2 regions of the Streptomyces hawaiiensis genome follow, and region 2 is predicted to be linked to the other one. Evidence: riboswitches for the same ligand, from Rfam matches in the RefSeq annotation. Region 2 holds a riboswitch; the other holds the start of a gene.

Region 1 (5,632 bases), 2.9 Mb from region 2:
TCGAACGCCGGGGACTCGCTGCGGATCTTCGGCATGGTGATGAAGTTGTGCCGCGGCGGCGGGCAGGAGGTCGCCCACTCCAGGGAGCGGCCGTAGCCCCACGGGTCGTCCGCCGTGACCTTCTCGCCGTACTTCGCCGTCTTCCACACGTTGTAGAAGAACGGCAGCATCGACATGCCGAGCAGGAACGAGAAGACACTCGACACCGTGTTGAGGGTCGTCAGTCCCTCCACCGCCAGATAGTCGGGGATCCGCCGCTGCATGCCCTCGGCACCGAGCCAGTGCTGGACGAGGAACGTGCCGTGGAAGCCGATGAACAGCGTCCAGAAGGTGATCTTGCCGAGGCGCTCGTCCAGCATCTTGCCGGTGAACTTCGGCCACCAGAAGTGGAAGCCGGAGAACATCGCGAACACGACCGTCCCGAAGATCACGTAGTGGAAGTGCGCCACCACGAAGTACGAGTCCGAGACGTGGAAGTCGAGGGGCGGCGAGGCCAGCAGCACACCGGTGAGTCCGCCGAAGACGAAGGTGATCAGGAAGCCGGTCGCCCAGAGCATCGGTGTCTCGAAGGACAACGAGCCCTTCCACATCGTTCCGATCCAGTTGAAGAACTTCACGCCGGTCGGGACCGCGATGAGGAACGTCATGAAGGAGAAGAACGGCAGCAGCACACCGCCGGTGACGTACATGTGGTGGGCCCACACCGTCACGGACAGACCCGCGATCGCGATGGTCGCGCCGATCAGACCCGTGTAACCGAACATCGGCTTGCGGGAGAAGACCGGGATGACCTCGGAGATGATGCCGAAGAACGGCAACGCGATGATGTACACCTCTGGATGGCCGAAGAACCAGAAGAGGTGTTGCCACAGCAACGCCCCGCCGTTGGCGGAGTCGAAGATGTGCGCGCCGAACTTGCGGTCGGCCTCCAGCGCGAACAGGGCCGCGGCCAGCACCGGGAAGGCGAGCAGGACCAGGACACCGGTCAGCAGCACGTTCCACACGAAGATCGGCATGCGGAACATCGTCATGCCCGGGGCGCGCATGCAGATGATCGTGGTGATGAAGTTGACCGAGCCGAGGATGGTGCCGAAGCCGGAGAAGGCCAGACCCATGATCCACATGTCGGCGCCGATACCCGGGCTGCGGACCGCGTCCGAGAGCGGGCTGTAGGCGAACCAGCCGAAGTCGGCCGCGCCCTGCGGGGTGAGGAAGCCGCCCACCGCGATGAGCGAGCCGAACAGGTACAGCCAGTAGGCGAACATGTTCAGCCGCGGGAACGCCACGTCCGGCGCGCCGATCTGCAGCGGCATGATCCAGTTCGCGAAACCGGCGAACAGCGGCGTCGCGAACATCAGCAGCATGATCGTGCCGTGCATCGTGAACGCCTGGTTGAACTGCTCGTTCGACATGATCTGCAGACCAGGCCGGGCCAGCTCGGCGCGCATGAGCAGCGCCATCACGCCGCCGATGACGAAGAACGCGAACGACGTGACCAGGTACATCGTGCCGATCGTCTTGTGATCAGTGGTCGTCAGCCACTTGAGGTGCCTCATGCCCCGCCTGTGTCCGCGCCCCGTTCGGACGTCACACTTCACCGACGCGACGAGAATCACGAAACCGGGTGTGACGATCGAGAAGGTGCCGGACACGTACGGGACATGAGCAACGACGAGATCTTCGCCGCTGCCTACCGCGAGCACTACTGGGCGGTCAGCCGTTATGTCGCGCGTCGACTGGACGGGCGGGCCGGCGAGGTGGAGGAAGTGGTGGCGGAGGTGTTCACGGTCGCCTGGCGGCGCCGGGCCGACCTCCCGGCCGCCGCGCTGCCCTGGCTGTACGGCGTGGCACGCAACTGCCTGGCCAACGCGGTACGCGGCCACGGACGCCGCCGCCGGCTCGTCGACCGGCTCGGCAACGACCACACCGCGCACGGCCGGCACATCGCGGCGGGCCCCGAGGCCGACACGCCCGGCGGCTGGGTGCACGAGGCACTCGCCCGGCTCTCCGCCGCCGACCAGGAGGTGCTGCGCCTGACGGCCTGGGAGCAACTCGGTATCGAGGAGGTCGCCGTCGCCCTCGGCTGCGGCAGCCGGGCCGCCGCCATGCGGCTGCACCGCGCCCGGGGCCGCCTCAGAGCGGAGATCGACCGGATGCGTCCCGAGTCCCGGTACCCGATCGCTGAGCACTCCTGCATGACCGCCCCGAAGGAACACGGCCATGGCTGACGAACTCGAACTGCTGCGCGGCGCCGACCCGGTGCCGCCCGACGGCCCACACTTCGGCGACGGTCCTCTGGATCACAAGGCCGAGCTTCGCCTCGAGCGGCTGCTGCGGGACCCGGGGGACGGGCTTTCCGGGCGGATGCGGGACCCGGGGGACCGGCCCTCCTGGCGCCTGCGGGCTCGGCCGGGGTGGCTCTCCGGTCGTCCGCGGGACCGGCGGAGTCTCCTCTCCGGTCGTCGTCTGCGAGACCGGCGGCGCCTCTCCTCGGCCCGCCTGCGGGCTCGGCCGGGGTGGCCCTCCGGTCGTCTGCGGGACCGGCTGCCGCCCGGTTCCGGCCGGTTCCGGCCGTGGTCCCGATCGGTGTGGGGGTCCCGGCTGGCCTGGGGGCTGGTCGCCTCGGCCGTCGTCGCCGCCCTGACCCTCACCTTCGTGCTGAGCGGCCCGAGCACCACGTCCGCGGTCGCCGCGCCCCGCCCGCTGGTGATCGAGTCGGGCTCCACACCCGTACCGCTGGACCGGCTGGCCGACCGCGCCGCGGCCGAGGCTGCGGCCGACGGCGCGGCCCGGCTGCGCAAAGGCACGCACGTGCAGTCCTGGAGCCTGGGAATGTCGGACGACAAGCCCCCGATCACCCTGCCCGAGGAGCGCATCGTGCGCTGGCGGCCGGACGGCAGCCACACCGAACTCGTCGTGGCGACCGACCCGAGGCGCCCCGGCCGTCCGGTCCTCTCCGACGAGGACGGCGCACCGCGGCTCGTCGACGACCGTCACGTCCTCCTCGACCAGACCTACCCGCCCAGCTGGAGCGACGCCCCGCCCGAGTCGCCCCCGCCCCATGACCCGGCGCGGCTGCGCGCCTACCTGATGGAGGCTCAATCCATCGACACGCTGACCACGCCAGAGTTGCTGGACGCCACGGCGACGCTGCTGGACCACTGGACGCTCGGCGCGCGGGAGAGCGCGGTGCTGGCCCGGCTCCTGGCCGGCGCGGAGGGGCTGCGGCCGGCCGGCCAGGTGACCGACCGGCTGGGCCGACGCGGCCAGGCCTACGTGAACGACTCGCGCGGCGTTCGCCGCATGCTGATCATGGACCCGGCCACCGGCGCCGTCCTCGGGCTGGAGAGCACCCTCAGCAGCCCGGATCCCGAGTACGGCGTCGAAAAGGGCGCCGTCATGTCGTACAGCGCCTGGATGCGCTGATCACACCCCGGTGACACCGAGTTGCCGGGCGGCGGCCTCCACCGTCTGCTCCAGCAGCGTGGCGATGGTCATCGGACCGACGCCGCCCGGCACCGGTGTGATCAGCGAGGCCAGCTCCACGGCGGAGTCGAACTCGACGTCGCCGACGTTCCCCGCGTTGTACCCGGCGTCGATGACCACGGCGCCGGGCTTGATGTCCTGGCCGTGGACGAGGCGGGGCCTGCCCACCGCGGCCACCACGATGTCGGCCTCGCGCACGGCCGCCGACAGGTCCCGCGTGCGCGAGTGGCAGTAGCTGGTGTGCTGCTTCGCCCAGGCGCACGGCATCGACTTCCGCGGGGCCGCTCCCCGGTGGTGCTCCACCTCGGCGCCAGTCACGGCCCGGCCCCATCCTAGGTCGTGTCCGCGAGGTCCCGCCTGCCCTCCGGGCGAACGACGGGACCTCGCGGACACGACCTAACCGAGCACGGCAAGGCTCCCGCTACTCGTCCCAGGCCTGGACCAGGGTCTGTTCGGCGATCTTGCCGCCGCGCAGCGCGATCATGGACTCGGACAGGACGCGTACCCCGTCCGCGTACTCGCAGCTCTCGCTGTAGGCCGCCTCGTCGCCCTGGATGACGCACCGCTCCAGCTTGTGCGACATGTCGCGGCTGTAGACGTCGTCCAGCATCCGGCCGATCTCGTCCCGGCCGTGCAGGACCTTGGGGTGGCTGGGCTGGGTCGTGCGGTCCACGATGCGAAGCTCCGCGTCGTCGGCGTACAGGGAGAGCAGGATGTCCGGGGTCTGTCCTTCCACGCCCCGGCGCAGGGTCTCCCGGTCGAAGGCGGGGTCTGCCGCGGTTCCCATGATGACCTCCTTCGAAGGGCCGCGGCCCGACGGGAGCGGGCCGCGAAAGGCCTCTCCTGACGAGCGTCCTCCCGCCCGGCGGGGTCGGCAAACGCAGCCGGGGCACCGGGCCTGACGGGTGAGGGGCACCGCCCGCCCGTGTCCGCCGGGGGGCCCGCCCGCGTTGCGAAAGGCATGATCTCAACGCGGCGTATCGCCGCCGCCGTTGGTCTCGCCGCTGGGGTCACCGGCCTCGCCGCGCCGATGGCGAACGCGGCCGACGCGGAAGCGAAGAGCCCGCTCAGCCCGATGGCCACGCTCGACTCGCTGACCGTGAGCGACATCCCCGCCGAGCACAGGGACGAGATCCCGCGGCCCTCCTCGCAGCCGGCCGGGCTCAACCGCCTCAACGACCTCGACCAGCTGAACCATGTCGTCGGTCTGGGCTCCCCGGTCTTCGGCTTCGTTCCGAACGTCCGCTGACGCCGCGCGTGCGGGAGGTCCGACCGGATCCGGGCGGACCTCCCGCACGCCCGCGTTCAGTCCGCGGTGGCCAGGAACTGCGTCGCCGCCAGCTCCGCGTAGAGCGGATCGGCCGTCACGAGCTCACGGTGTGTGCCGACGGCCCGGACCCGGCCCGCGTCCATCACCACGATCCGGTCGGCCATCGTCACCGTGGACAGCCGGTGCGCCACGACGAGGACCGTGGTCGTCCGGGCCACGTCCGCGACGGTGTCGCGCAGCGCCGCCTCGTTCACCGCGTCCAGTTGCGAGGTCGCCTCGTCGAGCAGCAGCAGTCGGGGGCGGCGCAGCAGCGCGCGGGCGATGGCGACGCGCTGCCGCTCACCGCCGGACAGCTTGGTGCCGCGGTGCCCCACGAGCGTGTCGAGGCCGGCGGGCAGCCGGGAGATCAGGCCGTCGAGCCGGGTCGTCTTGAGCACCCGCGCGAGGGCGTCCTCGTCCGCCTCCGGATGGCCCAGCAGCAGGTTGTCCCGCAGTGAGCCCGACAGGACCGGCGCGTCCTGCTCGACGTAGCCGATCGCGGCGCGCAGCCGGGGCAGCTCCCAGTCGTGCAGGTCCCGCCCGTCCAGCGTGATCACACCGGTCTCGGGGTCGTAGAACCGCTCGATCAGGGAGAAGACGGTGGTCTTGCCGGCGCCGGAGGGGCCGACGAACGCCGTCATGCCCTGCGCGGGCACGGTGAACGTCACCCCGTGGTGGACGTAGGGCAGGTCGTCGGCGTAGCGGAAGCGGACGTCGTCGAAGGTGAGGGCGGCGGGCTGCGCGCCGGGGGAGGGCAGCGGTGCGGCCTCGGCGGCCGGCTCGGAGGGCAGGCGCAGCGCCTCCTCGATGCGGGTGAGGGCCGCGGCGCCCGTCTGG
Region 2 (5,632 bases):
GCCCTTGGCGAGGATCGAGTCGAGCGTCTCGGGGTCGTCCAGGTACTGCTGGGTGCGCTCCCGGAACGGCGTCACGAAGTCGACCATGACCTCGGCCAGGTCCGTCTTGAGCGCGCCGTAGCCCTTGCCCTCGTACTTCTCCTCCAGCTCGGCGATGCCCGCCCCGGTGAGGGTCGAGTAGATGCCGAGGAGGTTGCTGACGCCCGGCTTCTCGGCGACGTCGTAGCGGATCACGGTGTCCGTGTCGGTGACGGCGCTCTTGACCTTCTTGGCCGTGGCCTTGGGCTCGTCGAGGAGGTTGATGAGGCCCTTCGGCGTGGACGCCGACTTGCTCATCTTGATCGACGGGTCCTGAAGGTCGTAGATCTTCGCCGTCTCCTTGAGGATGTACGGCTTCGGCACGGTGAAGGTCGGGCCGAAACGGCCGTTGAAGCGCTCGGCGAGGTCGCGGGTGAGCTCGATGTGCTGGCGCTGGTCCTCGCCGACCGGGACCTCGTGGGCCTGGTAGAGCAGGATGTCCGCGACCTGGAGGACCGGGTACGTGAACAGGCCGACCGAGGCGCGCTCGGCGCCCTGCTTGGCGGACTTGTCCTTGAACTGGGTCATCCGGCCGGCCTCGCCGAAGCCGGTGAGGCAGTTCATGATCCAGGCGAGCTGGGCGTGCTCGGGGACGTGGCTCTGCACGAAGAGCGTGCAGCGGTCCGGGTCGAGACCCGCCGCGAGGAGCTGGGCCGCGGCCAGGCGCGTGTTCGCGCGCAGGTCCTTCGGGTCCTGCGGGATGGTGATCGCGTGCAGGTCGACGACCATGTAGAACGCGTCGTGGGTCTCCTGGAGGGCCACCCACTGGCGGACGGCGCCGAGGTAGTTGCCGAGGTGGAACGAGCCGGCGGTGGGCTGGATCCCGGAGAGCACGCGAGGTCGGTCAGAGGCCATGCTCACCATTCTCTCAGGTCCCGGAGGCCGATCCGGAACCGGCCGGAAACAGCCGGGATCCCGTTCGGCCCCGGCGGTGTAACAAGGGTGTGAGGACGCGGGAGGAGCCGTTCACGACGGTGCTCGGACGCGTGTGGACCTGGAGGGGGACCGATGCGGGCACGGGTCGGAGCGACCAGAGAACGGGTCCGGGGCGGGACGGGCAGAGGACGGGCCCGGGGCGGTACGGGTATGGCGCGGGCCCGGGGCGGGGTGCGGCGGATGCTGGTCGTGACGGTGGCGGTGGCCCTGGCCGGGTGCGCGACGGCGACGACCGCCGGGGCCTTCCGGCGCGAGGGCGGGACGCCCCCGATGTGGCGATGGTCGTCGCGGGCGGCACCGGGCGGACCGCGGTGGTGGCGGGCACCGGAGCACTCCCCGCGCAGGAGCCGGACCTCCCCGACGGGGAAACCGCCGTCGCGGACCACACCGGACGGACCACGGCCGTGGCGGGTGTCGGAGGTCTGCCCGGGCGGGGGCGGGACGTTCCCGATGTGGCGATGGTTGTCGCGGGTGGTACCGGGCGGACCGTGGCGGTGCGGTCGGGGGAGCCCGCCTTTGCCCGGCTGTGGCAGTTGTTGCAGCCCACGCACGCGGGGACGGAGCGGGTGCCGGAGGGCTGGGCGGAGGGGGACTTCCCGCCGGCGCGGCTCACGGTGGTCTGGGAGACTGTCCGGTGTCGGCGGCTGGCCGAGCACGAACCGGCCGCCGGGCGGGGACGTGGCCGTCGAGCGGCAGGACCAGCTGGTGGTGACCGAAGACGGCGCGCCCTGGGTGCGCTCGGATCCGGCGCCCGCCGTGGAGGACGACGACATCCGCTGGCACCGGGCGCCAAAGTCGGTCTTCGAGCGGCTGGACCTGGCCCGGCTGGTCGGTGACGCGGAGGGCGGGCCCGTGGAAAGCACGGCCGCCGCGGATCTGTCCGGTCCGGCGCGGGGCGATGTGCGGTGGGCGGGCTGGTGGCCGGGCTCGCGGCCGGTGTCGGCGGCGTGCTGCTGATACGCCGCGCGGCGGCCCGGCGGGAAGCCGGACCGCCGCGGGAGGAGCCGTGTCAGGTCCTGGTCGACCTGGACGGGTGACGAGCCGTGGGCGTCAGCCCAGGTCGATCTCCGGGTACAGCGGGAAACCGGCCACGAGGTCGGTGGCGCGGCGGGAGATCTCGTCGGCGACCTTGGCGTCGAGCACGTGGGCCGCCTTGGAGGGAGCGCCCGACTTGGTCGTGCCCGGCTCCGTGGTGGTGAGGACGCGGTCGATGAGGCCGGCGACCTCGTCCATCTCGGCGGTGCCCAGGCCACGCGTGGTCAGGGCGGGGGTGCCGATGCGGATGCCGGAGGTGTACCAGGCGCCGTTCGGGTCGGCGGGGATGGCGTTGCGGTTGGTGACGATGCCCGAGTCGAGCAGGGCGGCCTCGGCCTGGCGGCCGGTGAGGCCGTAGGAGGAGGCGACGTCGATCAGGTTCAGGTGGTTGTCCGTGCCACCGGTCACGAGGGTCGTGCCGCGGCGCATCAGGCCCTCGGCGAGGGCCCGGGAGTTGTCCACGATGCGCTGGGCGTAGTCGCGGAAGGACTCCTGGCGGGCCTCGGCCAGGGCCACGGCCTTGGCGGCCATGACGTGCGGGAGCGGGCCGCCGAGGACCATGGGGCAGCCGCGGTCGACCTGGTCCTTCAGGGAGTCGTCGCACAGGACCATGCCGCCGCGGGGGCCGCGCAGCGACTTGTGGGTGGTCGTCGTCACGATCTGGGCGTGCGGGACCGGGTCGAAGTCGCCGGTCAGGACCTTGCCCGCGACCAGGCCGGCGAAGTGCGCCATGTCGACCATGAGGGTCGCGCCGACCTCGTCGGCGATCTCGCGCATGATCCGGAAGTTCACCAGGCGGGGGTACGCCGAGTAGCCCGCCACGATGATCAGCGGCTTGAACTCACGGGCGCTCGCGCGCAGGGCCTCGTAGTCGATCAGGCCGGTGGCCGGGTCGGTGCCGTAGGAGCGCTGGTCGAACATCTTGCCGGAGATGTTCGGGCGGAAGCCGTGGGTGAGGTGGCCGCCGGCGTCCAGGGACATGCCGAGCATGCGCTGGTTGCCGAAGGCCTGGCGCAGCTCCGCCCAGTCGGCGTCGGTCAGCTCGTTGATCTGGCGGACGCCGGTCTTCTCCAGGAAGGGCACCTCGACGCGGGCGCCGAGGACGGCCCAGAAGGCGACGAGGTTGGCGTCGATGCCGGAGTGCGGCTGGACGTAGGCGTGGCGGGCGCCGAAGAGTTCCTTGGCGTGCTCGGCGGCGAGGGACTCGACGGTGTCGACGTTGCGGCAGCCAGCGTAGAAGCGGCGGCCGATGGTGCCCTCGGCGTACTTGTCGCTGAACCAGTTGCCCATCGCCAGGAGCGTGGCCGGGGAGGCGTAGTTCTCGGAGGCGATCAGCTTGAGCATCTCGCGCTGGTCGGCGACCTCCTGGCCGATGGCGTCCGCCACGCGGGGTTCCACGGCACGGATCACGTCGAGGGCGGCGCGGTAGGCGGTGGAAGCGGTGGAGAGGGGCTCGGCTGACATGTGTGGACCTCCGGACGTTGCGTTCAGCGTTCACGGTACGGCCCAGGCGCACGGCACTCATCTCTCGGGCCGCTCCCCGATGGTTCGTCCATCCCAGCGCGCCAGTCACGGCCCTCGGTCAGCCTACCGGGTGGGGTGGGCGGGGGGCGTCCGCCGGGTTGCTCTTCGGTGCCGGGTGCGGGTCGCATGTGGTTGATCGCGCCCACGCGGCGAAGCCGCACATGTCACAGCCCCGCGCCCCTTACAGGCGTGGGCCCTCAGCCCCTCTTAGAGGATCACGTGGGGCAGGAACCTCGCGTACTCGTCGGTGATCAGGCCTGAGGACTCCCTGATGCCCAGACCCGCCGACTCGTTCTCCACCACCCACGCGCCCAGGACCACTCGGTTGCCGTCGAAGTCGGGGAGCGGGGCCAGTTGCTGGTAGCAGCAGGGCTCGTCGCGCAGGGCGGGGGCGGATCCGGGCTCGTGGACCGTGACGCCCGCACCCTCTCGGCCGAGGAGGGGCTTGGCGACCCAGCCCGGCAGGTCTCGCGGGCCGTCCAGGTACGCCGGGAGGAGGTTGGGGTGGCCGGGGTAGAGCTCCCAGAGGACGGCGAGGAGGGCCTTGTTGCTGAGGAGCATCTTCCAGGCCGGCTCGATCCAGAGGGTGGAGCCCGTGCCGCCGCCGTTGTCGAGGGTGTCGAGGACGTGGTCGGCGAAGCGGTCGGTGGTGAGCCATTCCCAGGGGTAGAGCTTGAAGACGCTGCGGATGAAGCGGAGGCGCTGGTCGACGAAGCGGCCGGAGAGGCGGTCCCAGCCGATCTCCTCCATGGAGATCCAGTCGGTGGCGAGGCCGGCCTGCTCGGCGGTCTCCTTCAGGTAGGCGACCGTCATCATGTCCTCGCCGAGTTCGTCGGCGGAGGAGTACGCGAAGTAGAGAGGGCTGCCCGGCGGGAGCAGGGCGGCCTGCTTCTTCCAGGCGCCGATCAGGCGTTCGTGCAGGGAGTTCCACTGGTCCGCGCCGGGGAAGCGTTCCTCCATCCAGAACCACTGGGGTGACGCGGCCTCCACCAGTGAGGTGGGGGTGTCGGCGTTGTACTCCAGGAGCTTGGCCGGGCCGGTGCCGTCGTAGCGGAGGTCGAAGCGGCCGTAGACGGAGGGGAGTTCGGCGCGGCGGTGCCAGGCCTCGGCGACCGTGCGGGCGACGCGGGGGTCGGTGATGCCCAGGTCGGCGAAGCGGTCCTCCGTGACGATGTGCTCGGCGGCCGCCAGGCACATGCGGTGGAGGTCCTCGACCACCTCTTCGAGGGCCTCGATCTCCTCCAGGGAGAAGACGTAGTACGCACTCTCGTCCCAGTAGGGGCGCAGGGAGTCGTCGGGGTAGCGGGTGAGGGGGTAGATCAGGCCCTGTTCCTCGACGGTCCGCTGCCAGCCGGGGCGGGGCTCCATGGTCCGGCGTTCCATCTGCCGTGCCCGCCCGTCAGCCGCCGCCGCTGCCGGAGCAGCCGAAGCCGCCCCGGTCGACGGCCTCGCTGCGGCTGAAGGTGCCGTTGTCGGCGTAGCCGCCGCTGGTGTCGGCGTCGTAGTACCAGTCGGCGTCGGTGGCCGTGGCCTTGCCGGTCTTCTTGCGGCCCTTGCCGGAGGAGGACGTACCGGACGAGCAGTTCTTGTCGGCGACGATCTTGTAGCCGTTGATGTAGTCGTAGCTGTCCCGGTCCACGCAGCGGCGGTCGGGGTCGGAACCGCACGCGGACAGGGCCGCCGCGAGGACGCCCATGCCCCCCAGCACCACCGTGCTCGAGCGCAGCCTTCGCCGTGTTTCAGCCATGTGCGTGCTCCCCCAGTCTCCCCGTCGTGCACTGACAGACGGTCAGCCTAGAGATCGGTGTGAACGGGCGCGCATGGCCCCCCGTCGGCAGCCGCTCCCCTACTGTCGATTTGTGATTTTTGGAATGGTGTGTGCCCTTGGTGCGGCCGTCTGCTTCGGTACGGCGACGGTGTTGCAGGCGATCGCCGCGCGGTCGGCGGCGGCGACCGGCCCGGGCGGGGACCTGGCACTGCTGTGGCGGGCGCTGCGGCAGTGGCGGTATCTGGCCGGCCTCGCGCTGGACGGGCTCGGTTTCGTACTCCAGATCCTCGC

Evidence for each region. A riboswitch is a leader RNA that binds a small molecule or an ion and turns the genes downstream of it on or off. The one in region 2 is predicted to bind ZMP and ZTP.
Region 1: another riboswitch for ZMP and ZTP. It lies ahead of CEB94_RS37730 (bifunctional 5,10-methylene-tetrahydrofolate dehydrogenase/5,10-methylene-tetrahydrofolate cyclohydrolase); the one in region 2 lies ahead of CEB94_RS25065 (glycine hydroxymethyltransferase).

Annotation. Positions count from the first base shown of each region.
Region 1 is NZ_CP021978.1:8,315,665-8,321,296, forward strand. It holds gene ctaD (aa3-type cytochrome oxidase subunit I) at 1-1,556, opposite strand, end outside; gene CEB94_RS37720 (RNA polymerase sigma factor) at 1,662-2,228, shown strand; gene CEB94_RS37725 (CU044_5270 family protein) at 2,221-3,426, shown strand; partial or broken gene CEB94_RS37730 (bifunctional 5,10-methylene-tetrahydrofolate dehydrogenase/5,10-methylene-tetrahydrofolate cyclohydrolase) at 3,427-3,723, opposite strand; ZMP/ZTP riboswitch at 3,730-3,814, opposite strand; gene CEB94_RS37735 (nuclear transport factor 2 family protein) at 3,908-4,273, opposite strand; gene CEB94_RS37740 (hypothetical protein) at 4,448-4,735, shown strand; gene CEB94_RS37745 (ABC transporter ATP-binding protein) at 4,792-5,632, opposite strand, start outside.
Region 2 is NZ_CP021978.1:5,405,885-5,411,516, reverse strand. It holds gene trpS (tryptophan--tRNA ligase) at 1-933, opposite strand, end outside; gene CEB94_RS41930 (hypothetical protein) at 1,693-1,971, shown strand; gene CEB94_RS25065 (glycine hydroxymethyltransferase) at 2,065-3,513, opposite strand; ZMP/ZTP riboswitch at 3,547-3,632, opposite strand; gene CEB94_RS25060 (glutathionylspermidine synthase family protein) at 3,781-4,956, opposite strand; gene CEB94_RS25055 (hypothetical protein) at 4,973-5,320, opposite strand; gene CEB94_RS25050 (DMT family protein) at 5,445-5,632, shown strand, end outside.